One region of the Yersinia sp. 2541 StPb PI genome, then DNA from elsewhere that is predicted to be linked to it. Evidence: predicted binding sites of a transcription regulator. Region 1 holds the regulator's gene; each other region holds the start of a gene.

Region 1 (10,823 bases):
CCACCCATTTGCAACCTTTGATACTGCGGCGCTCAGTGGGCTGGTGCTGGGGCAAACTGTGCTGGCGAAAGCCTGCCTGACGGCAGGTATTCCGTTTGATAGTAGTCAGGCGCACTCCGCATTGTATGACACCATGCAAACGGCAAAATTATTCTGTGAACTGGTCAACCGCTGGAAAAAACTGGGTGGCTGGCCTATACCGGCGGGGGAATCCGAATAGCGCAGTGTTCACGAAATAAGATTGTTCATGAGAGAAGACGCAACAATTTTACGTTCAAAAAAGGTGGCCCAAAGGCCACCTTTTTATTTTTGTCACAGAAAACACACATGCCCTATTCTGCGGCAGGCTTTTCTTCTTGTGCACGGTATTTGTCAGCGGTTTCTTTCAACAACTGTTGTAGTTCGCCACGCTGATACATTTCCATCAAAATGTCGCAACCGCCGACCAATTCACCATCAACCCACAATTGTGGGAAGGTTGGCCAGTTAGCATATTTTGGCAGTTCCGCACGAATATCCGGGTTTTGCAGGATATCAACATAAGCAAAGCGTTCGCCACAGGCAGACAGCGCCTGCACAGCCTGAGCCGAGAAACCGCAGTTTGGCAGCTTAGGTGAACCCTTCATATAAAGCAGGATTGGGTTTTCTGCTATCTGGCGCTGGATTTTATCAATCGTCGTCATTTCTTGCTTCCTCAAGCCATATAGTGGCTACAATACTTAGAACCTATCCATTAGGGCTGTTTTATTATTGCGTCCGGCCTATTGTAGCGACTGTTACCACTGGAATAAAACGCCATCTTTTGCAGGGGCTTTACTCCGTGGACGAATGGTTATATTGTCAGCTACAAATATGTGCATTTAGAATAACATTTTTGATCCCATCACTTCACTATTATCTTCTTTATGGGATTCCCCCTGCGGTTTCAAGTAGGAAAGAGATAACTCGTTGACGTATGGTTGATTTAAGTCCATTAGACGTGTGAAAAAGCGACAATATCTAAGCCATTAATGTTTTCTCACAATATCGATTAAGATCCTGTCGCTCTCTGCTTTTTTATATCGTGAGTTTCGGCAATACTGTGACTCTTCATATTCATCTCAGGGCAAGGTTGGTAGCGTTATTATGCGTTTAATATTTACGCTGTTTGTGCTGCTGTTTACCCAGCTATTTTTAAATCTGGCGCATGCGTCGCCGCAGGCTCATGTGTCTGCTGAGCAGAAGAAAGGACAGGTCAGCCAGGCCAGCCCTGATGATCGTAAAAAACGTAAAGCAGATAAAAGTACCAAAAAAGTAAAAGTAGCCAGCAATAAAACCCCTACCAGCAAAGTGACTACCAATAAAACAGCAACCAGCAGCGATAAAAAGAAAATTGCCGTCGGCACGACTAAAACCATTAAAAAGAAAACGCAGGAAGTCAGTAAAATCGCTACAAAAAAAACCAGCAATACGAAAAAAACCAATATTAAAACTGCAGCCAATAAAAAAGTGACTGCAGGTAAAAAAACAGAAAGAGTCGCTTATGGCCGACACAGAAATAAAACCCAAGGCAAAGCGGCTACCGAATTAGTCGCCAATAGTAAAATCAAGCTCAGTCCAGCGCATAAAAAACGCTATCAACACGCCAAACAGACCGCGATGAGCAAACTGATGAAGCAAGTCGGTAAACCTTATCGTTGGGGTGGCACCTCTCCTAATACCGGATTTGATTGCAGCGGGCTTATCTATTACGCCTATAAAGACGTGATCAGAATAAAAATGCCGCGTACCGCGAACGAGATGTATCACTTGCGTGACGCCGCCCCCGTCAAACGTGCTGAGCTGGAGAGCGGGGATTTAGTGTTCTTCAATATTGCCAACCGTGGCGTCGCCGACCATGTAGGCGTCTATCTGGGTAACGGTAAGTTCATTCAGTCCCCACGCACTGGTGAAGAAATTCGTATCAGTATGCTGGACAATGACTACTGGCAGGATCATTACGTTGGCGCACGCCGTGTGGTCACACCGAAAACCATCCGCTAAGACTTCAGTTTGCACCCGGTTGTCCTACCGGGTGCTGATGGCACAATAACGCCCCTGCACTTGTTATCCCCATGGCATAACGGTGATACAATCACCCATCAAACAGTATGGTTATATCTGTCATTCCTGTTGAAAGTTGTTAAGATTAATACCCACAACAAAAATACAACAATTAAGCTTTAACCGCTCTTCGCCACCTCACTGCCCGTGGCAATTGATGTGATTTGAGGAGCAAACACCCTGAGCAACCCCGAAAGGAGAGAGCGATGTCTTTTGAATTACCGGCATTACCCTATGCGCAAAATGCGCTAGAGCCCCACATCTCAGCTGAAACGCTGGAATACCACTACGGCAAGCATCACAACACCTATGTGGTTAATCTCAATAACTTGATTAAAGACACTGAGTTTGCGGGTAAGACGCTGGAAGAGATTGTAAAAACCGCTAATGGCGGGATCTTTAATAATGCGGCCCAAGTCTGGAACCACACCTTCTACTGGCACTGCCTGTCACCTAACGGCGGCGGCGAACCTACGGGCAAAGTTGCCGATGCCATTAATCAATCATTTGGTTCTTTTGCTGAATTTAAAGCACAATTTACTGATGCGGCAGTAAAAAACTTTGGTGCGGGCTGGACCTGGCTGGTTAAAAAAGCAGATGGCACACTGGCGATTGTCAGTACGTCTAATGCAGCAACTCCACTGACCACCAACGATAAACCAGTGTTAACCGTAGATGTGTGGGAACATGCTTACTATATTGATTACCGCAATGCGCGGCCAAAATACCTGGAAAACTTCTGGGCACTGGTTAACTGGTCTTTCGTTGAGAAAAATTTAGCCTGATACGGCAAGAAGAGTGACAACCCATCGTCGCATTACGCGTAAAAATAATTAAGGGCGGGATTAACCCGCCCTACTTATCACTTCACACCGGCAAGCGGTTTAATTAATTCATTACCGCCACGAAGCTAAAGACAATAATCATCGCCAGCGCACCAACAGTCGTAATCAGCGACATTTTCAGATTGGTATCCATAAAAACTCCTTAGCCGGTTAGTTTGTAGTAGGGAAAAGGCACATAGTTAGTGTGTTAAATTATTTTCCCACAGTTCAGAAAAAAAATCTTGTGCTCATTACGCACTTTATAACTTTGATTACCCCTTTCACTTTTCCTCCAGATCAGCCAAAATTCGCAGTTCATAACTGCATACCGACTAATAACGTCCAATAAATACTCTCAGACAATCAGCTGATTTAACTTCCCAGCCTAATATCGTGTTTTTGTCTGAGCGGTTTTCGGGTTATGCAGGCAAACGATTAACATAATACTTACCCTACTGTAACCGGTAAGCTTAGGAGTCATTCTTTTTATGGCAACGATTAAAGATGTGGCCAAACACGCGGGTGTGTCCACCACCACCGTTTCGCACGTTATCAACAAAACTCGTTTCGTCGCCGAGAATACCAAGGCTGCGGTGTGGGCTGCCATTAAAGAACTGCATTATTCACCCAGCGCTGTAGCCCGCAGTTTGAAAGTTAATCACACTAAATCAATTGGTTTACTGGCAACATCCAGCGAAGCGCCCTATTTTGCCGAAGTGATCGAAGCGGTCGAAAATAGTTGTTATAGCAAAGGTTATACCCTGATTTTATGTAATTCTCATAATAATCTGGACAAGCAAAAAGCTTATCTGGCGATGTTGGCACAAAAACGTGTCGATGGGTTGCTGGTGATGTGTTCAGAATATCCTGAGCAGCTACTCGGGATGTTGGAAGAATATCGCAATATCCCAATGGTCGTCATGGATTGGGGAACCGCACGGGGTGATTTTACTGACTCGATTATTGATAACGCTTTTGAAGGCGGCTATTTGGCGGGCCGTTACCTGATTGAGCGCGGTCATCGTGACATTGGGGCTATCCCCGGCCAGTTAGCCCGTAATACCGGTGGTGGCCGCCACCAGGGCTTCCTGAAAGCACTGGAAGAAGCAAATATTACCCTGCGTGATGAGTGGGTGGTCCAAGGGGATTTTGAACCGGAATCCGGTTATAAAGCGATGCATCAAATCCTGACACAAAAACATCGCCCAACGGCGGTGTTCTGTGGCGGCGATATTATGGCCATGGGCGCGATATGTGCTGCTGATGAGTTGGGCCTACGGGTACCACAAGATATTTCGGTGATCGGGTATGATAATGTGCGTAATGCGCGCTATTTCTCGCCGGCGCTAACCACTATTCACCAGCCCAAAGAGCGCTTGGGCGAAACGGCCTTTGCCATGTTACTTGACCGTATTGTCAGCAAACGTGAAGATTCGCAGACCATTGAGGTACACCCTAAACTGATTGAGCGCCGTTCTGTCGCTGATGGCCCGTTCCTCGATTATCGCCGTTAATCCTCTCCTGCCGGTAGTGTTTAGCTCTACCGGCGGCTAATCTTGCCTCATTAATCCTCAGTCATTGATTGATAACTCACTGTCATCTTTCAACCATTCGGTATTAAGTGTGACACTGTCACCTAGATATTCCAGCAGCCAGGCCAATGCTGGTGAATGGTTGTTCTGCTCCCAGGTCAAGCAACATGGACTATCGGGCAACGGTTCAGCCAGCGTCAGTGCCGCTAGCTTCCCTTGCTCAATCAACGGCGATACCATATGTGCCGGCACCATCCCGATGCACAATCCTGCACACAGGCAATCGATTCCCGTTGCCCAGTCCGGGGCGACCAATCGCTGCTGGTTTGCTAAAGTCCAGGTGTCACGTTTAGGTAAATTACGGGCGGTATCTTCCAGGCAAAGTGAGGGATAAGGCCGTAACTGATTATCGCTAAGTGGCTCGGTTAATTGGGCTAAAGGATGATCGACACTCACCACACAATGCCAGCTTAAAAAGCCCATATCGCGAAAGATGAACCGCCCACCGACCGGGATCGCGCGGGTCGCACCAATGGCCATTTCCGCCTGCCCATCCACCAGCGCATCCCACACACCGTTGAATACTTCATAGCGTACCCGCAGTTCAATATCAGGAAAATGTCGGTAAAAATCCAACACTAAACGGCGACTACGCTGTGGTTTAACAATTTTATCTATTACTATATTTAACTGCCCACGCCAACCATTCGCCACCTGTTGACACTGACGGCGTGTGTCATTCATTTTTTTGATAACATCTCGCGCATCTTTAATAAAAACCACGCCAGCTTCGGTTAATTCCACATCGCGATGACGTCGTTCAAACAACGGAACGGCCAACCACTCTTCCAACTGGCGCACCGTATAACTAATCGCAGACGGTACGCGGTGCAATTCTTGAGCAGCAGCACTGAAACTCCCAGTACGGGCTACTGCGTCCACCACATCCAGTGAATATTCAGACCACATAGTTTTTCACCTTTTTACATCACCAATTTGCTATCAAATTTTTTAATAGCATGGTGCAAATATTACCGTTTCACAACAGAATATCGCAGCGGATAGAATGCCCTCCGCAATTAATTTTCTATAACAGAAGTTTTGCCTGCAAAAATTATAATTTAGCCAACGTCATTGGAGCCGCTGCTAACACCTCTGCGGTTTCAAAGACCAAGGATATAAAGAGAAATAAAGAATGAAAACGTCGTCTGGTTTTATGTTCTATCTGGCCGGTCTGAGTATGTTGGGCTATTTGGCCACTGACATGTATCTACCCGCTTTTGGCGCAATGCAACAAGAGCTTCAAACGTCTGCCGGCGCCATCAGTGCCAGCTTAAGTATCTTCCTCGCCGGTTTTGCTATCGCTCAGCTTATCTGGGGACCCGTATCGGATAAGTTAGGCCGTAAACCGGTACTGTTAGCCGGTTTGGCGTTATTTGCCATCGGTTGTCTGGGGATTTTATGGGTTGAAAATGCGACACAATTATTGGTACTCCGCTTTATTCAGGCGGTAGGGGTGTGTTCTGCTGCTGTAAGTTGGCAGGCGTTAGTGGTAGACCGTTATCGCGATGGCAAGGCCAATCGCGTGTTTGCCACCATTATGCCGCTCGTAGCACTCTCTCCAGCGTTAGCTCCGCTACTGGGTGCCTGGTTATTAAACCACTTCAGTTGGCGTTCAATTTTTGTAGTGCTACTGGCCGTTACGTTGCTGCTATTGATCCCAACGGCGCGGTTGAACGAACGCAAAAAAACCGCACAAGATAATGCTGCACGCATTAGCACCAACATCAGTTTCTGGCAGTTGCTTAAGTCGGCAACATTCAGTGGCAACGTGATGATGTTTGCTGCCTGTAGTGCCGGTTTCTTTGCCTGGTTAACCGGTTCACCTTTTATTCTGGGTGATATGGGTTATAGCCCGAATGTCATCGGATTAAGTTATGTCCCCCAGACCCTGGCCTTCCTGTTAGGTGGATTTGGTTGTCGCAGTGCTCTTTCCCGAATCAAGGGCAATACCTTGCTGCCGTGGCTGTTGGCGGGATATTCAATCAGCATGATTGCACTTTATCTGATAGCAACGTTAACCACGCCGACGCTGCTGACCTTACTTATTCCATTCTGCATAATGGCGCTGGTGAATGGTGCCTGCTACCCTATTATCGTAGCGAATGCATTAATGCCTTTTCCAGCTAACACCGGTAAAGCAGCCGCGCTGCAAAATACGCTTCAGCTCGGGTTATGTTTTGTTGCCAGTATGTTGGTATCGGCCTATATCAGCCAGCCATTGCTGGCAACAGTGACCGTGATGCTGTCGACCGTGGTGCTGGCGTTTTTAGGATATGGCATTCATTGCTACGCATTGCGAAAAGAAAAAAATGATACTAATCCGATGCCCAACGTCATCGGTGTTACAGCAAAGCAACAAACGAATGAACCACGATGAGCCTGGATAAGGAATGATTCGGGTCGGAAATCGATTTGAACGCTGCAAGCGGCAGCCTGATAGAGGCGAGACCCAAGGATGGGCTAAGTAACGAGAGCCGCTAACACAGCGGTAGCGTCAAGGACGAAGTGAATTAATTTCTAATAGAAATAGTCACTAAGGAACACGTGAGCCGGGTGTGATTTATTATTGAGAAAGCCTCCCGGCAAGCCTATACTCGATTTAACCAATTACGATATCATTAAAAAAAAGCATTATCTTAAGTACTTTCTGTGCGCGTGGATTGCGTCACATTTACGCTTATGGATGAGTTACCCTAAATCAATCTTTATTAGGGTTTCTTCTTAATCTTCCTCTGTCCGTTATGGATATTAGACACCAAGGTCACGACAACCTTATTGGTATGAATCTGCATATATCGCGGGTCATAAGTCAGAAGAAAGTGATGGAGAAGCTATGAGTTCATCCTGTATAGAAGACCAGAGTATTCAAGAAACCCCTTGGTTTCGCATTGTACAAGAAATGCTGAATCGGGCTGATATTGAAATCAATGGCTCACGCCCTTTCGACATTCGAATCAATAACCCAGACTTTTTCAAACGAATACTTCAAGAAGGATCTTTGGCATTAGGTGAGAGTTATATGGACGGCTGGTGGGAATGTGACCGTTTGGATATCTTTTTCCAACGGGTTCTCAGGGCTGGCCTGGAAAATCAACTTCCACACCATCTAAAAGATACTTTACGCATTGCTGCTGCGCGTATTATTAATTTACAATCAAAGAAAAGAGCCTGGATTGTTGGCAAAGAACATTACGATCTGGGTAATGATCTGTTTAGCCTAATGCTCGATTCGAATATGCAATACTCATGCGCTTACTGGAAAGATGCCACGACCCTTGAGCAAGCGCAGGAAAATAAACTGCGGATGATCTGCGAAAAACTTCAATTGGCTCCGGGCATGACATTGCTCGATATCGGTTGTGGCTGGGGAGGCCTCGCAGCCTATGCTGCCCGGCATTACGGCGTCGCCGTTTCCGGTGTGACCATTTCGGCTGAACAACAAAAACTGGCACAAAAACGCTGTGAAGGTTTAGACGTCACTATTTTATTGCAAGACTATCGTGATCTGAACGAACAGTTCGATCGTATCGTTTCTGTCGGTATGTTCGAGCATGTCGGGCCAAAGAACTATCACACCTATTTTGATGTGGTAAACCGCAATTTGAAGCCAGATGGCTTGTTCTTACTGCACACTATCGGTGCTAATCGTACTGATCTGAGTATCGATCCGTGGATTAATAAATATATCTTCCCTAATGGCTGCCTGCCGTCAGTAAAACATATTGCTAACGCCAGTGAGCCTTATTTTATTATGGAAGATTGGCACAATTTTGGCGCTGATTATGATCGCACCCTGATGGCGTGGTATGAACGTTTTCAAGCCGCGTGGCCAAGCCTGGCTGCGAATTACTCGTCGCGATTTGAGCGGATGTTTAGCTATTATCTCAATGCCTGTGCGGGTGCTTTCCGCGCCAGAGACATCCAACTGTGGCAAGTATTATTCAGCCCTAACGGGGTCGAGGGTGGGATTCGCGTGCCGCGTTAATACTTAAAAGAGGACAGGTGGACTGCCTGTCCTATCCTATTTACGTTAAGCCCACATTTATCCGCGAGTGGCCTTATCAACTACCGGCGTAGCGAGTACAGTTTCCCGCTGAGCCAATACCCGCTCAACCGTGTCCACCACCGCCTGGGTTTGTGGATCGATCTCGATATTTACCCGATGTCCCAAACGCTTTTTACCTAATGTGGTCCGCGACAGTGTTTCTGGTATCAGATGTACACAGAAGCGGTTCCCCACAACCTCACCAATAGTTAGGCTGATACCATCAATACCGATAAAACCTTTGTGTAACACATACTTCATTAAATCAAAGCTGGGCATACGAAACCAGATCTGACGATTATTTTCTGATGTGTATATCTTGGCAATCTCAGCAGTACAAATAATATGGCCGGACATGAGATGCCCACCGATTTCATCGCTGAATTTAGCCGCACGTTCCAAATTAACGGTATCACCAACCTTAATATCGCCCAAATTGGTAATACGCAGTGTCTCCTTCATTAAATCAAAGCTAACCCGATTACCCTCAACGGCGGTGACTGTCAGGCAGCAACCATTGTGGGCAACAGAAGCGCCTAACGCTAATTCAGGCAACATCTCCGCTGGCATGTCTACTACATGGGTGCGGAAATTTGATTTTTCTTCGATGGCAACCACCGGCGCGGTGCCTTGAACAATACCGGTAAACATACGCCATGCCTCTTATCTATAGAAAGAAAGTTTCTTTGCCTTGATTTTGCCTCAGAAGATAAGGAAAACCAAACCACTTACACTAAAAAAACAGATAAGAGGTATTTAGCTGATAATTAGCAACAAAGATTGCTTAAGCGCGATGAGCAGGTACAATCCTTCATTGTTTTTCCGCTATTTTATTTATCGCCCATGGCGCGATAAATAGTCGTTATTGAAATCATAACTAGGTTATACCCAAGTTACTTCGAGATACAGGTAGGCGGCAACCGCGTGAACCTCCAGGAGCTTAGATAACTAAGTGTCTGGAGTGAGCAAGGGCAGCCAACACCCCTGTATATTGAAGGGCGACGGGTAGAGAAAGGTGCATACGTGCAGAAGTATATCGTCGAAGCGCGTAGCTTATTGGCTCTCGCTATTCCCGTTGTCATCGCGCAATTATCTCAAACCGCCATGGGCGTGGTTGACACCATTATGGCCGGTTCTGTCAGTGCTACTGATATGGCTGCCGTGGCGGTAGGTACTTCTATCTGGTTACCGGCTATTTTATTTGGCCATGGTTTGTTGTTGGCACTAACCCCGACAGTTGCACAGCTCAACGGTTCCGGGCGTCGCAATCAAATTGCCCATCAAGTCAGGCAAGGGTTTTGGCTGGCGTTTTGCGTTTCACTGCTAATTATGTTTGTTCTATATAATAGCGACCACGTTATTATGCAAATGCATAATATTGACCCCGTGCTAGCAGATAAAGCCGTGGGCTTCCTGCATGCCATTATGTGGGGTGCGCCGGGCTATCTCTTCTTCCAGGTGCTACGTAATCAATGTGAAGGATTATCCAAAACCAAGCCGGGGATGGTTATCGGCTTTATTGGTTTGCTCGTGAATATTCCGGTTAACTATATTTTCATCTACGGGAAATTCGGTGCTCCGGCATTGGGTGGCGTCGGGTGCGGGGTGGCAACAGGCACAGTCTACTGGGTGATGTTCCTGATGATGCGCTGGTATGTCACCCGCGCTCGTTCACAGCAAGATATCAAACTGGAGAAAGGGTTCGCCGCACCGGACTGGCAAGTAATGAAACGCTTGGGTGGCCTAGGCCTGCCGGTTGCTCTGGCACTCTTCTTTGAAGTGACGCTGTTCGCGGTTGTCGCCTTACTGGTTTCACCCCTGGGCATTGTCGCTGTTGCCGGGCACCAAATTGCGCTCAACTTTAGTTCATTAATGTTTATGTTACCGATGTCGCTGAGCGTAGCAGCCACCATTCGTGTTGGTTTCCGCCTCGGTCAAGGCTCGGTAGAACAAGCGAGAGTGGCCGCTTATACCAGTATCGCCGTGGGTTTAATGCTGGCCTGTGTCACTGCGGTATTTACCGTTATTTTCCGCGAGCACATTGCCTTGCTGTACAACAAAACACCGGCAGTGGTAATGATGGCCTCGCACTTGATGTTGCTGGCCGCTATTTACCAGCTATCGGATGCGATTCAAGTAATCGGTAGCGGTGTGCTACGTGGTTATAAGGATACACGTTCGATCTTCTTTATTACCTTTACTGCCTATTGGTTACTGGGGTTACCGAGTGGTTACGTGCTGGGGCTGACCGATTATATCGTGCCCGCCATGGGGCCA
Region 2 (10,823 bases), 900 kb from region 1:
TACCGCATCGAACATCAACGCATTCTCATAGCTGATTACCGCCGCATCGGTTCCCTCACCGATCACGCCGATATACCAGCCTTGCAATATTTGCCGGGCGATTTGTTGTTGCAGGGGTAGCCATTGCTGAGGTTCACCCGAAGGCAACGGTTGTAACAAGGAGAGTTTTTGGTCAAAATCGCCTATTTTCCCGAGCAGAACCTGATAGATTCGTTGACCAATCTGCGCATTAAGCTGGCGCTTACCGGTCAATGCGCGTGATACCAACATGAATCTTTCTAAATTCTGTGGCGAGGTTTGGGTCGATGCCGCGAAAGCATCTAGTGAAAGGGGACTCATCAGGCTACTGACTAGCCCGACGCCGATATATCCCAGCAGACGGCGGCGTGAAATACCCCGCACCTGAGGTATCGGAGAGAGATTTACCGACATGTTTTTTCTCCACAAAACAGCACGCACGCAGTATTCATCCGTTGTATTTAGGAACATGCTGCTAATCGGCATGTGCTAACAGATGCGGGCTACTGCGAGCTAAACTACCCTGCGTTTTACACAGCGGCAGTGGCAATCTTGACTAATAATGAATGGACTTCTCGTCTTATTGACGATGTAAGTTATGAGATGCGGATGTTAAATATTTAGTTGAGTTGTAAAGATTCGTCAAGATTATACCTCATCAGTGAAGGGGTAAAGCAAAACGTGATTCATATCACATTTTGTAACTATAGAGCCGGATCATGCCTTCACCTCAATCATTACTTCAATACGATTAAGGACATATGCCACTTGATGCCAAACTTGCTGATATTCGGTTGAGTTATAGGTACGTAAAAACTCCACCAGCAGTGTTTTGGTTTGTTGCCATATTGCATCATCGACCGGATGCTCTTTATTTGTCTCAAAGAAGGTTTCCAGTGTTTCAACTTTTTGCAGGTAAGCATCCAACGCAGCAGTCCATTCACTTGTATGCAACTTGTGAGAAATTTGCGCCAGCAGCCAGGGCATATAGTCGCGACTGAGGCTAACATCCCAAGTATCAGCATCTGTTACAGACCATGTGGCACTTAGATCACCACAATGTGTGCCTTGATCATCGGTAAATCCGTGCAATGCACAAATAGCCTTTTCTACATCAAGCACATAGCCTAAGGCCGGATTATTAATGAATACAGCATCATGAGGGGTTCGCTCATTAAAATTCACTACAGCACCTATATATTCACCTAATTTTGGCCCAGTCAGCACACCTTTGAAGTTAATATATGATGTTTTTTCATTCATATAAAAATGCAAAAGTTTATTTTTATATCCATTAACCAGATAATGATATTCCCAGTCAGCCATAAAGTACCATTTTTTGCTGTATATATTATAAGCTACTCCATTATCACAACGGTACTCTAAACTATTATCACTGTAGTTACTGCGATGGTAGGTAAAGCTAATCGCCGAAGGTTGGTCAGTGCCATCATTCAATAATGAAAGGCACGAGGACTCTATTAACGCTTTACCCTCACTTAATTTATTATAAGCCATCAGTAATTGAGTTTCTGCATTATAATAAATATGATTCCTACCTTTTTTACTCCCCAAATAGATATAGGTATCATCTGGTTGGTCCAAACGATGGGTTATTACCTCACGTTGGTCATTTACACCCCTTGATTCAAGCGTTTCCTTATATTGTAAAAAGGGTCTTACTGCCTTTTCCTGCCACGTTTCAATAGTAGACGCATCAAACCATAGAGTGTATTTATTCACGGTCCCCTGCTGAGAATGTTGTTCCCTGCCATGTAGAATATTAATCGGGCTAGTATGTAAGCTCACATAGAAACCGATTTGATCTAATGATAACGCGGTACCCGTCCCTTGATTGACTAATCTTATTTCATTTTCTACCACCTGAGGGAACCAATACTGGCCAGAATTATTAAAATCACAATAGGTAAATGCCACATCAGCATCAAGCTGGGAACTACGCCGAACCACCGGTGACAAACAGTAAAGGTTGCGATCAAACCCTTGCCCGATAAAGGCCGTCATTATCTGCCCTGCATGACTATAAAAGAAGTAAGAACTTTGTCCATCAGCACCAATAGGCTGACTTTGCTTGGTTAAAAAGATGCTATGACCATTGTTAACATAATAATCATAGCTGAAATATTTTTCAGCTAAAATGTCTGAATGGTAATTGAATGTCACCCTCTTATTCTCAGGATATAAACTCTTTGGTAATACACGATAAGAACTGATATCTGCTGTTAATCCATACTGAGCCAACTCAGCCGCATTGGTGTTTTTATAAAGCGAAGCAGACTTCCCCAAAAATGAATAATCACTAAAAACCTCAACCCGTAAATTTAGCGGAATTTTTATTGATGCAATATTATTATTCCATTGGCTAAATAGCCATTCATCCTCGGTATAATAAGGCACGCAAAATTTTGTGCCGTCCTCCTTTTCAGAGTAATTATCTTTTGAATAAAAACAGACATTATCTTCATTATTATGCTCTGCTATTGTGGATATTGATATAAAGATCCAAGGAACAATCAAAATACTAATTTTAGCATTCATATTTCACCTGTTAATTATAAAGAAACCAAATATAATCTTTCACATCAAATGGGAAGGTAAGCGTTACAATTTTTATATTCACATATAGTAATCTTACCTAAAAGCGATACTCACAAAAGCATCGTTCATTTTTTATTTATCCGTGAAGGTAAAATATAAATTTTTATTTCATCGCAGCCAAAATAAAAAGCCCCCGAAAGTTCGGAGGCTTAATTAATGTCAGAACACTATCTTATCGACGAGTGATAGTATTTATTCCCACTCAATGGTAGCTGGTGGCTTGCCACTGATATCGTAAACTACACGGGAAATACCATTCACTTCATTGATAATGCGGTTTGAAACGCGGCCCAAGAAGTCGTATGGAAGATGCGCCCAATGTGCGGTCATAAAATCGATGGTTTCTACTGCGCGCAGTGAAACCACCCAATCGTATTTACGCCCATCGCCCATCACACCAACAGAACGCACTGGCAGGAATACGGTAAAGGCTTGGCTCACTTTATTGTACAGATCAGCTTTATGCAGCTCTTCGATAAAGATGGCATCAGCGCGGCGCAGCAAGTCACAATACTCTTTTTTTACTTCGCCCAGAACACGTACACCCAAACCTGGACCTGGGAATGGATGGCGATATAGCATGTCGTACGGCAGACCTAATTCCAGACCAATTTTGCGTACTTCATCTTTAAACAGCTCTTTCAGTGGCTCAACCAGCCCCAGTTTCATCTCTTTCGGCAAACCGCCCACATTGTGGTGAGATTTAATTACGTGTGCTTTACCAGTAGCAGACGCTGCTGATTCAATCACATCAGGGTAGATGGTGCCTTGTGCCAACCACTTCACTTGATCTTGCTTACACGCTTCTTCATCAAACAGTTCGACAAACACGCGACCAATGATTTTACGCTTCGCTTCAGGTTCATCGACACCAGCCAGCGCTGCAAGGAAACGATTTTCGGCGGCAACATGAACAATATTCAGGCCGAATTTATCACCGAACATTTCCAGCACTTGGTCGGCTTCATTCAACCGTAGCAGCCCGTTATCGACAAACACACAAGTCAGGCGGTCACCAATAGCGCGATGCAGCAGCATTGCCGTCACAGAGGAGTCAACACCACCGGACAGGCCAAGAATCACATGGTCTTCACCAATTTGCTCACGCAGACGAACAATGGCGTCTTCGATAATGGTGGCCGGGGTCCATAAGGCTTCGCAGCCGCAGATATCCAACACAAAGCGCTCTAACAGGCGTTGGCCTTGTTTGGTATGTGTGACTTCTGGATGGAACTGCACGCCATAAAAACGCTTCTCTTCGTTGGCCATAATGGCAAACGGGCAGGTATCGGTGCTGGCAACCGTCACAAAATCAGCAGGGATGGCAGTGACTTTGTCACCATGGCTCATCCATACATCCAATATTGCTTCGTTGGCTGGATTGATAGCATCTTTGATATCGCGGATCAGTGCGCTGTCAGTTTTGATTTCCACCTGCGCATAACCGAACTCGCGCTGATTTGAACCTTCAACTTTGCCCCCCAGTTGCATCGCCATAGTCTGCATGCCGTAGCACACACCTAATACCGGGACACCCGCAGTGAACACGTAATCAGGCGCGCGTGGGCTGTCGTGCTCAGTAGTGCTTTCAGGACCGCCAGAAAGAATGATGCCGCTTGGATTAAATTCGCGGATCTGAGCTTCGGTTACGTCCCACGCCCATAGTTCACAATAGACACCGATTTCACGAACGCGTCGCGCCACCAGTTGGGTGTATTGCGAGCCGAAATCAAGAATAAGGATGCGATGCTTATGGATATTTTTTGTCATGTGCGGCGTATTCCACAGAGAAATAATAAAATTAAATAGTTACCATAATTATTTATGAATCATTCCAGTCGGCGAAGCCAAAAAGTTAGTTACCGCCCGCAGCACAGCATACGCAGTTGACACTAAGTCAATGAGCAATGCGAGCCGAGAACGATGACCAAATTCGCCGGTTTAAGCCCCTGGAATTAGCCCATGCGATAGTTAGGGGATTCTTTAGTGATAGTCACATCATGCACATGGCTTTCTTGAATCCCTGCACCACTGATGCGCACAAACTCAGCTTTGGTACGCAATTCATTGATAGTGGCACAACCGGTAAGCCCCATGCAGGAGCGCAAGCCCCCCATTTGCTGATGTACAATCTCTTTCAACAAACCTTTGTATGCGACACGACCTTCAATACCTTCCGGTACCAGTTTATCGGCAGCATTGTCAGTTTGGAAGTAACGGTCAGAAGAGCCTTTGGACATCGCGCCCAGTGAGCCCATACCACGGTAAGATTTGAATGAACGGCCCTGATAGAGTTCGATTTCGCCCGGAGACTCTTCAGTCCCTGCCAGCATAGACCCCACCATGACACAGGAAGCACCCGCGGCAATGGCTTTAGAAATATCGCCAGAGAAACGGATACCGCCATCGGCAATCACCGGAATACCGGTACCTTCCAGTGCTTCGACTGCATCAGCAATCGCCGTGATCTGTGGCACACCTACACCAGTCACAATACGGGTGGTGCAGATTGAACCTGGACCAATCCCTACTTTTACGGCACTTACACCGGCATCAGCCAAGGCTTTTGCACCCGCGCCCGTCGCAACGTTACCGCCAACGATTTGCAGGTTAGGATATTTGGCACGGGTTTCACGGATTCGTTGCAGAACACCTTCAGAGTGACCATGGGATGAGTCAATCAGTAAAACATCAACACCCGCGGTGACCAGCGCGTCGATACGCTCTTCATTGCCAGCACCGGCACCCACAGCAGCCCCAACACGCAGACGGCCATGCTCGTCCTTACAGGCGTTAGGCTTGCGCTCTGCCTTCTGGAAGTCTTTTACAGTAATCATGCCGCGCAGATGGAAGCTATCATCAACAACCAATGCTTTCTCGACACGTTTTTCATGCATTTTTTGCAAGACAATTTCACGAGCTTCGCCTTCCTTGACGGTAACCAGACGCTCTTTCGGTGTCATCACCGCCGTCACGGGTTGGTCTAAGTCAGTCACAAAACGCACATCACGGCCAGTGATAATGCCAACCAGCTCATAATCTTCGGTTACCACCGGGTAACCTGCAAAACCGTTACGGGCAGTCAATTCTTTCACTTGGCGCAGGGTGGTGGTTGGGGTAACAGTCTGCGGCTCGGTAACAACGCCACTTTCGTGTTTTTTCACGCGGCTGACTTCTTCAGCCTGGCGCTCAATGGACATATTTTTGTGAATGAAACCTAAACCGCCCTCTTGTGCCAGCGCAATGGCCAGACGAGCTTCGGTAACGGTATCCATGGCTGCGGACAGCATAGGGATATTTAGGCGGATAGTTGCGGTCAGTTGAGTGCCAAGTTCGGCCGTATTAGGCAAAACTGTGGAGTGGGCTGGAACCAGGAGAACGTCGTCAAATGTCAGAGCTTCTTTCTTGATACGTAGCATGGGCAATATCTCACCAAGGTGGATGTGAAAAGATAAAATATTGCCGTGGCATTATACAGAGCGTAATCGGTTGCCTCCAGCACTTTCTCATAATTTTTCTTGCCAACCGGTCTGAGGTAGGTAATATCGATCAATTAAGTGCTTGTTTTAAAATTTGATCCAGGTCACATGTCACAATCTTCCGCATCAACAATTTTTACTGTTAGCCGTCTTAATCAGACGGTGCGACAACTGCTGGAAATGGAAATGGGCCAGATTTGGCTCACGGCCGAGATATCCAATTTCTCCCAACCGTCATCCGGTCACTGGTATTTCACCCTAAAAGACGCCCAAGCGCAGGTGCGTTGCGCGATGTTTCGCAACACTAACCGCCGTACTACGTTTCGCCCACAAAATGGTCAACAAGTGTTGGTTAGGGCATCGATTACCCTGTACGAGCCGCGTGGCGATTATCAGTTAATTGCGGAAAGCATGCAGCCTGCCGGTGACGGATTGCTGCAACAACAGTTTGATCAACTCAAGCAACAACTGGCGACAGAAGGGCTATTTGATCAGCATCATAAACAACCGTTGCCAAGTCCTGCCAGGCAAGTTGGCGTCATCACCTCTGCCAGTGGTGCGGCGCTGCATGATGTTCTACAGGTTTTGCAACGCCGTGACCCATCATTGCCAGTAATTATTTACCCAACAGCAGTGCAAGGCGTTGATGCTCCATTGCAGATAGTCCGTGCCATTCAGTTAGCTAACCTACGTGCCGAGTGCGATATATTAATCGTCGGGCGCGGCGGCGGGTCGCTGGAAGACCTGTGGAGTTTTAACGACGAACGGGTCGCCCGCGCTATTTTCAATAGCCACATCCCAATAGTCAGTGCAGTCGGCCATGAAACCGACATCACTATTGCTGATTTTGTTGCTGACTTGCGGGCGCCAACACCGTCTGCTGCCGCAGAATTAGTGAGCCGTAACCAGATTGAGCTGGTCAGGCAAATTCAAGGACAGCAGCAGCGGATGGAAATGGCGATGGATTATTATCTGGCACAGCGCGGCCAGCAATTCACCCGCCTTGAACACCGTTTACAGCAACAACACCCACATTTGCGACTGGCACGTCAGCAGACCCTGTTATTAAAGCTGCAACGCCGTCTGGAAGAGAGCGCGCAAAACCAAATCCGCTGGTTAAGCCGGCGCACCGAAAGGCTCCAGCAGCGCCTCGCGCAAGTGCAACCGCAAGGGCAAATTCACCGTTACAGCCAACAAGTACAGCAGCAGGAATACCGTTTGCGCCAGGCATTAGAGCGCCAGCTTAATGGTTACCGGCAGCGTTTTGGTATCGCCTGCTCGCAGTTAGAGGCCGTCAGCCCATTAGCAACCTTGGCCCGTGGCTACAGTGTCACGCAGACTCCGGCTGGGGTAGTGCTGAAAACCACTAAGCAGGTGCAGGCTGGTGATAAGCTGACCACCCGATTGCAGGACGGTTGGGTAGAAAGTGAAATCACCCAAATCAATGTGGCGAAGAAGGCTCGTCAACGGAAAGCGGCAAAAGAGTAACGCCGCCTGGCTCAATTGCTGCCAGTCAAATCGTCGGCAAGTAACTAAAGTGAACGCGGCTTTTCGAAATGAGTCCGTGACCGTGCTGGCAGAAATAATCAATCGCGCCACACGCCTTCAGTACCTGCAACGGTTTGACGCAATCAGGGCACTCCGCCTGTTGCTGATAGTTGCCATGGCAATTAGAGCAATGAAAGTGGCCACTTACTTCGGTCATCAGTTTTTGGCAAACCGGGCATAATGCATCCATCGACTTCTCCTTAAAAACTACATCACCCCGAGCGATCGTAGGAAGTAAATCCCCAGCGCGGTGGTAAAGAATGAACCGACCGTGGTGATGGCAATGATATTCGCTGCCAGGGTGGCATTGCCTCCCATGGCGCGGGTCATAACATAACTGCCAGCCGCCGTTGGGGTGGCAGAGAACAGAAATATAATCCCTAATGTCGCCCCACGAAAGCCCATCAACAAGCCACCAACGGTCATCAATATTGGCACCACAAATAATTTAGCTGTTGAAGATAACGCTGCCACATTGGAAGAACGGAACATCGCGTGCCAGTCGAGGCTCGCTCCGGTGCACAACAGAGCCAATGGTAATGCCAAAGCAGAGATATAACTCCCCGTCTGGACAATCACCTGAGGAAGAGGTAATTGCGTTTGTGCGTAGAGTAAACCGCACAGTAGCCCAATTATCAGCGGATTAGTCACAATACTGCGTAACAGTGCCAATTTACTGATTTTGCCGCCCTGCCCAGCTTGCAGACTGCGAGTCAGGGTGATCACCGACAGCATATTAAATAAAATCACTGTCACCGTCAGATACATCGAGCCGAGTGCCACCCCTTCGGCACCATATGCCGTCATGGCAAAAGCCAACCCCACGATAGCGGTATTGGCTCTGAACCCTCCCTGCACGAATACACCACGCTCTTTTGGGTCTTTTACCAACCACTTGGCGGCGACTTCCAACAGCAAGAAGGTCACCAACGTACCAATAGCGCCATAAACAACCAAGGGTAGGTTATCCAATAAGCTGACATGATTGGTCGCGACACTAAAAAACAGCAGACAAGGGAGGGCGAGATTGAAGACCAGCTTGGTGGCACCATCGCAGAAACGATCATCCATCAAGCCAAAGCGCCGTAACAGCACACCGAGTAACATCATCAGCAAGTTAGGCATCGTAACACTAAATGCAAAACTCCAGGTTTCCCAAGACATGACTGACTTTCAACTCCCTTTGTTTACGGTTAAGCGGCCAAAGCTGCGTTTTACTGACGGCGGTCGTTAAATGTGCAAAAAGCGCGGAATGCCCGCGCTTTGCTGTTACTACTTACCTTTTTTCAGGTGCGACATCAAACGTTTACGTTTACGCATCTGATTTGGTGTTAATGGATTGCGCTTACCCGCGAATGGGTTTTCGCCCTCTTTAAACTGTATGCGAATTGGCGTACCCATTACTTTTAGTGAACGACGGAAGTAATTCATTAGGTAGCGTTTATACGAATCCGACAGGTCAGTAACCTGGTTGCCGTGGATTACGACAATCGGCGGGTTGTAACCCCCAGCATGGGCATACTTCAATTTGACGCGACGGCCACGCACCAAAGGAGGCTGATGGTCTTCTTCGGCCATCTGCATAATGCGGGTCAGTAAGGAAGTGCCCACACGTTTGGTTGAGCAGTCATAGGCTTCTTGAATAGATTCAAACAGATTACCCACGCCACTGCCATGTAAGGCTGAGATAAAGTGAATCCGCGCAAAATCGACAAAGCCAAGACGCAGATCCAGCATATCTTTAACCTGCGCACGCGCTTCTTCTGTCATGCCATCCCATTTGTTCACCGCAATAACAAGTGAGCGCCCACTATTGAGAATAAAGCCCAACAGCGACAGGTCCTGATCCGAAATACCATCACGAGCATCAATAACCAACAGTACAACATTGGAATCTTCGATTGCCTGCAAGGTTTTAATTACTGAGAATTTTTCCACCGTTTCGGTGATTTTGCCGCGTTTACGCACACCCGCAGTATCAATCAGGATATATTCACGCTCATCGCGGGTCATAGGAATATAAATGCTGTCACGCGTGGTGCCCGGCATATCATAAACCACCACCCGATCTTCACCGAGAATGCGGTTGGTTAGTGTGGACTTACCTACATTAGGACGCCCGACAATTGCCAGTTTGATTGGCAGAGTCCGTGGATCAAAATCATCTTCTGCGTCATCTTCAGGAACAGCGTCGTCCTCAGCTTCCTGTGCGGCCCAATAAGCCGCATTCGCTTCTTCATCGGTCAATTCAACTTCAGACTCTACGGCATCCATATAAGGTGCCATAACATCTTCAATCAACTGAGTCACACCACGACCATGGGACGCCGCGATAGCATGAACTTCACCTAAGCCCAATGAATAGAAATCTGCTGTAGCAGTATCTGGATCAATACCATCAGTTTTGTTGGCAACCAGGAAAGTCGCTTTTTCACGACTGCGCAGATGCTGGGCAATCCCCTGATCCGCAGGCATCAAGCCTGCGCGGGCATCAACCATAAACAGGACAATATCGGCCTCTTCAATCGCCAATAACGATTGACCTGCCATCTTGGTTTCTACGCCATCTTCTGTGCCATCAATACCTCCGGTATCGATAACAATAAACTCATGCCCCTCGACCTCGGCACGACCATATTTACGGTCACGCGTTAGCCCGGGAAAGTCCGCAACTAACGCATCACGGGTGTGCGTTAAACGGTTAAATAGAGTGGATTTACCCACATTCGGGCGCCCGACCAGCGCGATGACAGGTATCATTGTTGAAGCCTCATTACTTAATTTTCAAATCATTACAGCGCTGTACCAAACCTGCAACAGCGCAGTTTTTAGAAGACAAACGGCCCCTGAATCTCAGGAGCCGCTTAAAACCCTGCGTTTTGAACGTTGCTGCGATATTAGCGGCATTCACTAACCCGAATAACTGACGGTATCAGTTCATTAGGGTTCATTCGTTTGCTGCCTTGCTGCAACACCAATAACTTTGGGTATTGACCTATTATTGGCCTGTTAAACAGGCACTAAATCAGGATTAACGGGTGAACGCGTATACCGTGCCGCCTCTCGCCTGAACCAGCAACTTATCGCTGGCAACCACTGGCGCACTCAGGAAGCCGGAGCTGTCTACGCTCTGCTGAGCTACAAAACGGCCATCATCGG
Region 3 (10,823 bases), 1.3 Mb from region 1:
TTATTGGCGGAGCCGATGTGTTGCAGTGCGTCGGTATATTTCTGTGCCACAAAGTAGTTAATGGCTTGAATGTCACCGGCAGCAATAGCCTCAGAAACCATTCTGGTAGCTTGAGCTTCAGCTTCAGCACCACGCTCACGGGCTTCTGCTTGCAAGAATGCGGATTGACGTTCACCTTCAGCTTTCAGAATCTGTGATTGCTTCTCACCTTCAGCACGCAAAATTGCGGCCTGACGAACCCCTTCGGCTTCCAGAATATCAGCACGTTTAGTACGTTCCGCTTTCATCTGAGCATTCATCGCAGAAATCAATTCAGCCGGTGGGCGCACATCACGGACTTCAATACGAGTCACTTTAATGCCCCACGGGTTGGTGGCTTCATCAACAATATGCAACAGGCGGCCGTTGATGTTGTCACGTTGGGACAACATTTCATCCAGCTCCATAGAACCTAAAACAGTACGGAAGTTGGTCATGGTCAAATTGATGATGGCCGATTCCAAATTGCTGACTTCATAAGCTGCTTTTACTGGGTCAATAACCTGGATAAAGCAGACTGCATCAATTGCTACGTTGGCGTTATCGCGGGAAATGATCTCCTGGGATGGGATATCCAAGACTTGTTCCATCATATTGATTTTGCGACCAACACGATCCATAAATGGCACAACGATGTTCAAGCCTGGCATCAGGGTTTTGGTATAACGACCAAAACGCTCGACAGTCCACTGAAAACCTTGTGGAACAATTTTGATTGAGGAAAACACCACAATCAGTGCTACAACGATAAGAACAGGGATGACCGTAAACATATTTAACTTCCTGTCAGCAATGATATTTGTTTCTTAATATTACGTGACCGGTGGTTAAATGCCTAACTAAAGGCAGGTAAAAGCGTGTAAATGAGAAAAAACTTGGCTGGGGCAGAATAAAACCGCGCGGGATGCCCCCGCGCAGTAGCAAATAAGGGATCGCCAAAAAGGTTATGGCGATTAACTTTCGCTGTCAGTACAGTAATGAGTAAAGTTGACGACGATATTTGGCGGCCAGTGCATCGCCGGTGCCTAGTGCAGCTAAAATATCCATTAATGTCTTACGTGCAGTACCGTTCGCGGCAGCCAGATCTTTCTTCAAATGGCTCAGCAACAGCTCTAAAGCCTCGTCATTGCGGCCAACCTGATGCAGTTGTAGCGCCAATTGCACCGCGAGTTCGACGTTATCAGGCTGCTCAGTCAATTGCTGTTGTAACTGTTGGATCTCTGGCGTGTCGGCAGCTTGTTTGAGCAACTCAATCTGAGCAATCAGCCCTTGATAACGGGTATCACGGTCTTGCAGTGGAATGGTTGCCAGCACCGTTTCAGCATCTTCACTGCGGTTCAACTGAATTTGCACTTCAGCCAGTTGCAGGCCAATTTCACTGTTTTGCCCACTCAGCGCCCAGGCATCTTTCAGCAGTGGCAGTGCTTCTTGCACTTTGCCTTCGCTTAACAATTGTGCGGCTTCGGCAACTTTCAATTCTTCAGGTTTCGGCAATACCCGTTGTAATAGCTCGCGGATAACCTCTTCCGGCTGTGGTCCTTGGAAGCCATCCACCGGTTGACCGTCTTTAAACAGATAAACCGCCGGAATTGAGCGTAAACCAAACTGTGACGCCACCATCTGCTCTGCATCGCAGTCGACACGAGCCAGAATGAATTGACCGGCATACTCTGCGGCCAGTTTATCCAGCACTGGCGTCAGTTGCAGACAATGCTGGCTGCGTTCGGACCAAAAGTAGAACAGTACCGGCACGGCCATGGATTGTTCTAAGGCCTGGTGTAGGTTTGCTTCAGTAATATCAATCGTAGTAGGTGCTAGCATGAATTATTTCTCTCATCCGTTTTAACACTAGATGGGGGCAGATTATGTTGCTTCAACCCCAACTATTTTTGGATAGTCAGTTAGGCATTACCGCGCAGGACTTTATCTAACATTCGCCCCGGTAGGATGCGGCGCAATAGGGTCAATGCATGGGCCACTAATGTGACAGGATAGCGCAATTGTGGGCGCGGGCTTTCCAGTGCATGGCGTAATTTCGGTAATATAGCCTGCGGGGGCAGGGTAAATCGCTTTGCGATACCGGGATTATTGACCGGTTTATCGGCCTCGGCCTGATTGACGTTTTGTGTAAAATGGGTACTGATAGGGCCGGGTTCAATCAGACAAACATGTACACCACTGTCGTGCAGTTCCATACGTAGTGCATCAGACCACGCTTCCAACGCATATTTGCTGGCCGCATAAGCGCCGCGACCCGCGGTAGAAACCAACCCCATCACCGAACTGGTTTGAATTATACGCCCTTCGCCGTGAGGCAACATTGCTGGCAACAGCAATTGCGTGAGCTGGTGGGTGCCGAATAGATTGGTGGAAAACTGCTTTTCCAACTGCTGGCGTGAAATGGTGTGCAATGGGCCATACAGGCCGAAACCACCATTGTTAAACAGGCCGTATAGGCGCCCGCCAGTCAGTTCGATAACCTGCGCAGCAGCACGTTCCACACTGGCACTGTCATCCAAATCCAGTTCAATACCTTCCAGACCCAATTGCGTCATCTTTGCCACATCATCAGGTTTACGGCAGGCGGCCAGTACGCGATAGCCCCTGTTTTTCAAATCCTGTGCCGCAACCAGCCCGATACCGCTGGAACAACCGGTAATTAATACAGTTTTTTGCATAACTTTACCTGGTGAGTGATTCTATTTGTTTGAACAAGTGTTATTACTGCTTATTGGTCACTAATGGTTTAAGTTGTTGCGCCATCCAATCCGCGATGAAGGGTTGGGCCGCGGCGTTAGGGTGTAAGCCATCATCCTGCATCCACTGCGGTTTCACAGCAACAGCTTCCATAAAGAAAGGGACCAATGGAATGTTAAATTGCTGTGCCAGTTGTGGATACATCGCGGTGAAAGCATCAGTATAACGGCGACCATAGTTAGGCGGAATGCGGATTTGCATCAATAAAGGTTGTGCTTTTGCTTCCAATATCTGATTGATAATTTGTGTCAGATCCCGTTGAGTATCTTGTGTTGGAAAACCACGCAGACCGTCATTTGCTCCCAGTTCTATCAGCACCCAGCGCGGCTGGTGTTGTTTGAGTAGGGACGGTAGGCGGGCCAAACCTTGAGCGGCGGTGTCACCACTGATACTGGCATTGACTACCTTCGGCAGTGACGGTGTTCCCTGCCATGTTTTATCCAGCCGTGAAGGCCATGCTTCGGCAATCGGCAGGCGGTAACCGGCGCTTAAGCTATCGCCAAGAATTAACAGTGTATCGGTTGCGGCGGCACGCAAACTGAATAATCCCAACAGTAAAAGGAAGGGAAGATGCCAGCGGAAAACGTTCTTGAAGTTCATCATCTTAATAAATACGTCGGCCAGGGTGAGCAACAGCTCTCCATCCTTACCGGAGTTGAGCTGGTTGTCAAACCCGCCCAGACAATTGCGCTGATTGGTGAGTCGGGTTCCGGTAAGTCAACTTTGCTGGGGATACTGGCAGGGCTTGATGATGGCAGCAGTGGTGAGGTGAGTTTACTCGGCCAGTCTTTGACCGCCATGGATGAAGAAGGGCGCGCGCAATTACGTGCAAAAAACGTCGGCTTCGTGTTTCAGTCATTTATGTTGGTACCCACACTCAATACGTTAGAGAACGTTCAGCTTCCTGCATTGTTGCGTGGAGAGAGCGAACGCAATAGTAAGGCCCATGCGGTGGAGTTATTAGAGCAACTCGGATTGGGCAAACGGCTACATCATCTGCCCGCTCAGCTTTCTGGCGGTGAGCAGCAGCGGGTAGCACTGGCCCGAGCCTTCAGTGGGCGGCCTAAAGTGTTATTTGCCGATGAACCGACCGGTAATCTTGACCGCCATACCGGTGACAGAATTGCTGATCTGCTGTTTTCATTGAATCGGGATTATGACACCACACTGATTCTGGTTACCCATGATGTACAACTGGCGGGGCGTTGTCAGCGCCGCTTGCGGCTGCGGGACGGCAAATTGTGGGAGGAAGCATGATTTGGCGCTGGTTTTGGCGTGAGTGGCGCTCACCCTCACTGTTAATTGTCTGGCTGGCATTAACACTGGCGGTGGCTTGTGTGCTGGCGCTGGGTACCATCAGTGACCGGATGGAAAAAGGGCTGAGTCAGCAAAGCCGCGATTTTTTAGCCGGCGATCGGGTGCTGAGCGCGGCGCATCCGGTTCCTGAAACGTGGTTGCTGGAAGCTAAACGGCAAGGGTTGACCGTCAGTCGCCAGTTATCGTTTATGACCATGACTTTCGCGGGCGATCGCCCACAACTGGCTGATGTAAAAGCCACAGATTTAGCCTATCCGTTGTATGGCAAATTAGATACGTTGCCTGTTGGCGCGGTGCTGGAACCGGGTACGGTGTTGGTGGCACCAAGGCTGTTGTCGCTGCTTGGGGTTAAGGTCGGCGATATGCTGGATGTCGGTGATACTTCACTGAAAATTGTCGGTGAAGTGATTCAGGAGCCTGATTCTGGCTTTAATCCATTCCAAACCGCGCCGCGTATTTTGATCAATCTGGCTGACGTGGAAAAGACCGGCGCGATTCAGCCGGGTAGCCGTCTGACCTATCGTTATATGTTCGCCGGCCAGCCTGATGGCGTCACCCAATTTAGTGACTGGCTTACGCCACAATTGAAACCAGAGCAGCGGTTGTATGGTTTACAAGAATCAGGTGGCGCGCTGGGGAAATCGCTGCAACGGGCGCAGCAGTTCTTGCTGTTATCGGCGCTATTGACGTTACTACTTTCGATTGCTGCCGTTGCGGTGGCGATGGGCCACTATTGCCGTAGCCGCTATGATTTAGTTGCGGTACTGAAAACATTAGGTGCAGGACACCGTGCACTGCGGCGGTTGATTATCGGTCAGTGGCTGTCGGTGCTGGTGTTGGCAGGCCTGTGTGGCAGCGTGATTGGCCTCTTATTCGAGAAGGTTTTAGTTCGTTTATTGTCACCGGTATTACCGGCCGCATTGCCAGCAGCCGGTTTATGGCCATGGGTATGGTCAATGGGTTCGCTGGTATTGATTTCGCTGCTGGTGGGTGTTCGCCCCTATCGGCAACTGCTCGCGACCCAGCCGCTACGGGTTTTGCGCCGTGATGTTTCCGCGAATGTTTGGCCGCTGCGTTACTTTATTCCTGCAATGCTGGTTATCGTGATTGGCTTATTGGCATTGCTGATGGGGGGGAACGCGTTATTGTGGGCCATTATGGCTGGCATGGTGGTATTGGCGTTATTACTGGGCGTGATTGGCTGGGGCAGTCTGGTACTGTTGCGCCGCCTGACTGTTACCCGTCTATCATTGCGTCTGGCAATCAACCGTTTGCTACGTCAACCGTGGATGACATTAACGCAACTGGCGGCATTTTCATTATCCTTTATGCTGTTAGCATTGTTATTGGTACTGCGTGGGGACCTATTGGATCGTTGGCAGCAACAATTGCCGCCGGACAGCCCGAATTACTTCTTGCTGAATATGACACCGCAACAGGTGCCACAGGTAACTGAGTTTCTGACGCAACATCAGATAACGCCATCAACGTTCTATCCAATCGTGCGGGTACGGCTGTCTGAAATTAACCAGCAACTGGCCACCGAGCGGGTGCGCGAAGATGAACCCGGTGGCGAGGCGGTTAACCGTGAATTGAATCTGACCTGGCAGCAAGATTTACCGGCGCACAATATTTTGACCGCCGGTCAATGGCCACCTAAAGCCGATGAAGTGTCGATGGAACAAGGCATTGCTGACAGACTGGGGATTAAAATCGGCGATAAGCTGACATTTAGCGGTGATACACAGTCATTCGAAGCCAAAGTTAGCAGTATTCGTCAGGTGGATTGGGAAAGCCTGCGGCCAAATTTCTACTTTATCTTCCCGCCAGGTGCATTGGATAAACAGCCACAAACCTGGCTGACCAGTTTCCGCTATCAAGGAGACGGGGAGGTGCTGACACAACTGAATCGGCAGTTCCCAACACTCAGTTTGTTGGATATTGGCGCGATGCTTAAACAGGTCGGGCAGGTGTTGCAGCAGGTGAGCCGTGCACTGGAAGTGATGGTAATACTGGTGATCATCTGTGGCACTTTGTTGCTGTTAGCACAGGTTCAAGTAGGGATGCGTCAGCGACGTCAGGAGCTGGTGGTTTACCGGACACTAGGCGCAAGTAAACGCTTACTGCGAGGTACCTTGTGGTGGGAGTTTGCCTTACTGGGGTTGGTTGCCGGGCTGGCTGCTGCCATCGGAGCAGAGGCGGCACTGTGGGCATTACAGCGCTTAGTGTTTGATTTCCCGTGGCAGCCTAATTGGGTTATGTGGTGGCTATTGCCGTTGGCTGGCGCGCTATTGTTGTCACTGTGTGGCGGTTGGTTAGGTGCGCGTTTGTTACAGGGAAGGGCGCTGTTCCGCAATTATGACAGTTAGCCCACTTGGGTAACCTGGCGTTGCAGTGTGGCTGCAACGCCAATGATTTGTAGGGTAGGCCAGATGCGTTACAGCTTATCCTGCGCCCAGAACAGCGCGTTCTGGTATTCCGCTGGTAACAACGGCGCGAGTGCGGCCAGAGCAGCACATAATTGTGCGCCATCGGGATGGTTCAAATTCAGATGGCCTACTTTACGGCCTGCGCGCACTTCTTTTTCATACCAGTGCAGATGCACCAACGGCAGAGATAGCCATTCGATGTTCACTGGCGTGCCAATCAGGTTGACCATCGCTGACGGGGTGTTGACCACTGGCGTCGGTAAGGGCAGGTCCAAAATGGCGCGCAGGTGCAGTTCAAACTGGCTTATTGACGCACCATTTTGCGTCCAGTGACCGCTATTATGCACCCGTGGTGCCAGCTCATTGATCAACAGATTGTTGCCAACGATAAAGCACTCCATGGCCATTACGCCAACATAATTCAGCTCATCCATAATGGCTGACAGCATTTTTTCAGCTTGTTGCTGTAATCTGCTATCGGGCTGTGGCAAAGCCACGCTCATACGCAGGATGCCATCTTCATGCAGATTGTGGGTTAACGGGTAAAACACCGATTTGCCTTGGCTGCTGCGTGCGCCGACCAGCGAAACTTCACCGCTGAAGTTAATCCCTTGCTCAACGATGCATTCACCGTAAGCATCAGTTGGCAAGGTATCTTGATCACCGGCCCGCAACCGCCACTGACCACGTCCGTCATAGCCTCCGACCCGACGTTTGACAATGGCTAGCTCACCTAATGTTGCAAAGACCTGTGGCCATTCGCTACTACTTGCTAATAACTGCCACGGGGCGGTTGGCAGATTCAGGCTATCGAGCAATTGCTTTTGTGTCAGGCGATCGGCCAGACGCGGGAAGATATCGCGGTTAACAAAAGCCGTGTGTGTAGCGAGCTCACGGGTTAACGCCGTTTCTGGCCAGCGCTCAATCTCAGCGGTAATCACACTGTGCTGATAAGGCACGGCTTCAGGTTCCGCATCCAAGCCCACCGGATACACGGCAATACCCAGTGGTTCGCCAGCCTGACGCAGCATGCGCCCTAGCTGGCCATTACCTAATACGCAAACTGGTTTCATGCCTTCACCTGTAAGTCTGGTACCCGAGGATCTGGATTATCCAGCACTTCGTCAGTTTGGCTTTTGCGCCAATCAGCCAGACGATCGGCTAATTCGGCATCGTGCAATGCCAATATTTGCGCGGCCAGTAAGGCGGCATTGGCGGCACCAGCTTTACCGATAGCCAAGGTCCCCACTGGGATACCACGCGGCATTTGCACAATCGAATACAGGCTGTCGATACCACTCAGCGCAGCACTTTGTACCGGAACACCTAAAACAGGTACCAGCGTCTTTGCCGCAATCATACCCGGCAGATGTGCAGCACCACCGGCACCGGCAACTATCACCTGTAAGCCATTGGCTTGGGCTGACTCGGCAAAACTGAACAGCTTATCGGGGGTGCGGTGTGCGGAGACAACTTCCACATGAAATGGAACATTGAGCGTGGTGAGCACGTCAGCGGCGAACTGCATGGTGGCCCAGTCACTCTTGGACCCCATTACGATAGCGATTTTAACCCCGGCTGTATAAGCCGAATCGAGGTTAGCTCCCATGAGTGTAAAGCTCCTGTGATTGCACAAGCGTCGGCCAGAATGATTTTACTTAAATCGTGACTGGCGAAGAGGGCGTAGAGCATATCATGAGCCAAAGGCGAGGAAAACGGTTGCGTCGCGGCTTTTAGTGGGATTTATCGGTTTTTTATACCCACTCGCCAGATAAACCTGAAGGTCAAAATGGGAATTTAATCAACTCAACACTGTCTGCCGTGACGTTGACCATCGAACCCTCAACATGCCAGGCACCAAGAACCACACGATGGGCGGTTGTGGCGGGGAGTGCTACGGTGTGAACCGCTGGGCGATGCGTATGCCCGTGGATCATCCAACTGACGCCATTACGTTGGAAGCTATCAATCACCGCTTGTGGATTTACATCCATGATCAGCTCAGATTTACCGCTATTGTTCTGCTGACTTTGGTTACGCATATAAGCTGCAATGCGTAAACGAAAACGCAGAGGTAGCCACAGGAACAGTTTTTGAATCAGTGGATTATGTACTCTACGACGAAAATGCTGATAGTCGGCATCATCGGTACACAGGGTATCACCATGTAAAATAACAATTTTGCGGCCATACAGTTCGACGACTTTCTCTTCCGGCAGCAGGATCATGCCGCTTTCTTGAGCAAAGCGTTTACCGAGCAAGAAATCACGATTACCGTGGATAAAGTAGCAAGGCACACCCCGTTGTTGGAGTGATTTCAGCGCAGCGGCAACTTGCCGGTACAGTGGTTCGGGGTCATCATCGCCAATCCAGGACTCGAACAGATCACCCAGGATATATAACGCATCAGCATGAATGGCTTCACGCTGTATAAAATGCAGGAAACCGGCAGTGATTGCCGGTTCCTGAACGCTAAGATGCAAATCTGCAATAAAAAGCGTGCTCATTAAGCTGTCATTATTCGCTGATAGTGACGCTTTTGATGATCACATCTTCTTTTGGCACATCTTGATGCATGCCGCTACGGCCAGTAGCAACGTTTTTGATTTTATCAACAACGTCCAGACCTTCAGTAACTTCAGCAAATACGCAGTAACCCCAACCATCCGGGCGCTCTGAACGGAAGTTCAGGAAGTCGTTGTCAGCAACGTTAATGAAAAATTGTGCAGTAGCAGAGTGCGGATCGTTGGTACGCGCCATTGCCAGGGTGCCACGGGTGTTTTTCAGGCCGTTGTTAGCTTCGTTTTTGATAGTTGCATCAGTGGTTTTCTGGTTCATGCCTGGCTCAAAACCACCGCCTTGAATCATGAAACCGTCGATAACACGGTGGAAGATAGTGTTATCATAGAAGCCTTTACGGCAGTAGTTCAGGAAGTTTTCAACGGTAACCGGCGCTTTATCCGCGAAGGTATTGACGACGATATCGCCGTGATTAGTATGAAACGTGACCATAATAATGTTCCTGCTAGTGTAATAGTGTATTCACAAATGAGTCGTAACTCTTTAGACGGCTCTTATATCATAACTCTGAGATTGAGTCAGCACTCGAAACGCGAGCAAGATGTGCGAAAAAGTGCTGAATCAGTGGCTGATTTACCGCATAATCTGATGATATCCTTTTATCTCCTTTGTCCTTGAAGTTGTTTGCGCTCTAGCTGCAACGCCAATGACTTTGGGTATAAACCCTGCTTAGCGCAAAAACAAAAACCACGGAATGTCCCGATGCTAAAGATTTTTAATACACTGAGTCGCCAAAAAGAGGAATTCAAGCCTATTCATGCCGGTAAAATTGGTATGTACGTATGCGGGATCACCATTTATGACCTGTGTCACATTGGGCATGGGCGTACTTTTGTCGCTTTCGACGTCGTGGCGCGTTATTTGCGTTATTTAGGTTACTCTCTGACGTATGTGCGTAATGTTACCGATGTTGACGATAAAATTATCAAGCGCGCATTGGAAAACAATGAAAGCTGTGAGCAACTGACGACACGTATGCTGGCAGAAATGCATAAAGATTTCGATGCACTGAATCTTGAACGCCCTGATTTAGAGCCGCGTGCGACTCACCATATTCCTGAAATTATTGCGCTGACTGAGCGTTTGATTGCCCGTGATCACGCTTATGTCGCGTCAAATGGCGATGTGATGTTTGCTGTGGACAGTGACCCTGATTACGGTTTGCTGTCCCGTCAGGATTTGGATCAATTGCAGGCCGGTGCCCGGGTTGAAGTGGCTGATGTTAAACGCAATCCGATGGATTTTGTCTTGTGGAAAATGTCTAAACCGGGTGAACCAAGTTGGGCATCACCTTGGGGCCCGGGCCGCCCTGGCTGGCATATCGAGTGCTCGGCGATGAATGGCAAACAGTTGGGCGCACATTTTGATATTCACGGCGGTGGTTCTGATTTGATGTTCCCGCACCACGAAAATGAAATTGCGCAATCTACCTGTGCCCATGATGGTCCCTATGTGAACTACTGGATGCACTCCGGTATGGTGATGATTGACAAAGAAAAAATGTCTAAATCACTGAATAACTTCTTTACTATTCGTGATGTGCTGGCCTATTACGATGCTGAAACCGTACGTTACTTCCTGATGTCTGGCCACTATCGCAGTCAGCTTAACTACAGCGAAGAGAACCTGAAACAGGCACGTGCCTCACTAGAACGCCTGTATACCGCTCTGCGTGGTACTGATGCGAGTGCGATGCCTGCG

The links. The regulator PurR, encoded in region 1, represses purine synthesis genes. The targets are predictions, from matches to a motif close to CANGCAAACGTTTGCNTG.
Region 2: a site for PurR is predicted at 6,116-6,133, ahead of guaB (IMP dehydrogenase). Genes of this name have one in related genera too.
Region 3: a site for PurR is predicted at 8,251-8,268, ahead of purE (5-(carboxyamino)imidazole ribonucleotide mutase). Genes of this name have one in related genera too.

The regions. Positions count from the first base shown of each region.
Region 1 covers NZ_JAZGQB010000001.1:2,124,442-2,135,264, reverse strand. Annotated here, with positions in the region: gene rnt (ribonuclease T) at 1-220, shown strand, start outside; gene V1953_RS09480 (Grx4 family monothiol glutaredoxin) at 333-683, opposite strand; gene V1953_RS09475 (C40 family peptidase) at 1,126-2,022, shown strand; gene sodB (superoxide dismutase [Fe]) at 2,289-2,867, shown strand; gene cydH (cytochrome bd-I oxidase subunit CydH) at 2,971-3,060, opposite strand; gene purR (HTH-type transcriptional repressor PurR) at 3,395-4,420, shown strand; gene punR (DNA-binding transcriptional activator PunR) at 4,478-5,407, opposite strand; gene punC (purine nucleoside transporter PunC) at 5,634-6,878, shown strand; gene cfa (cyclopropane fatty acyl phospholipid synthase) at 7,335-8,486, shown strand; gene V1953_RS09440 (riboflavin synthase subunit alpha) at 8,544-9,197, opposite strand; gene V1953_RS09435 (MATE family efflux transporter) at 9,570-10,823, shown strand, end outside.
Region 2 covers NZ_JAZGQB010000001.1:1,224,842-1,235,664, reverse strand. Annotated here, with positions in the region: gene V1953_RS05435 (sugar dehydrogenase complex small subunit) at 1-432, opposite strand, end outside; gene V1953_RS05430 (hypothetical protein) at 736-2,577, opposite strand; gene guaA (glutamine-hydrolyzing GMP synthase) at 2,830-4,407, opposite strand; gene guaB (IMP dehydrogenase) at 4,593-6,056, opposite strand; gene xseA (exodeoxyribonuclease VII large subunit) at 6,225-7,604, shown strand; gene V1953_RS05410 (zinc ribbon domain-containing protein) at 7,630-7,854, opposite strand; gene V1953_RS05405 (AEC family transporter) at 7,872-8,828, opposite strand; gene der (ribosome biogenesis GTPase Der) at 8,937-10,424, opposite strand; gene bamB (outer membrane protein assembly factor BamB) at 10,696-10,823, opposite strand, start outside.
Region 3 covers NZ_JAZGQB010000001.1:3,453,322-3,464,144, reverse strand. Annotated here, with positions in the region: gene V1953_RS15655 (SPFH domain-containing protein) at 1-812, opposite strand, end outside; gene V1953_RS15650 (co-chaperone YbbN) at 1,006-1,860, opposite strand; gene V1953_RS15645 (SDR family oxidoreductase) at 1,941-2,717, opposite strand; gene tesA (multifunctional acyl-CoA thioesterase I/protease I/lysophospholipase L1) at 2,761-3,396, opposite strand; gene ybbA (putative ABC transporter ATP-binding protein YbbA) at 3,367-4,053, shown strand; gene ybbP (putative ABC transporter permease subunit YbbP) at 4,050-6,482, shown strand; gene purK (5-(carboxyamino)imidazole ribonucleotide synthase) at 6,551-7,615, opposite strand; gene purE (5-(carboxyamino)imidazole ribonucleotide mutase) at 7,612-8,151, opposite strand; gene V1953_RS15615 (UDP-2,3-diacylglucosamine diphosphatase) at 8,327-9,049, opposite strand; gene ppiB (peptidylprolyl isomerase B) at 9,060-9,554, opposite strand; gene cysS (cysteine--tRNA ligase) at 9,825-10,823, shown strand, end outside.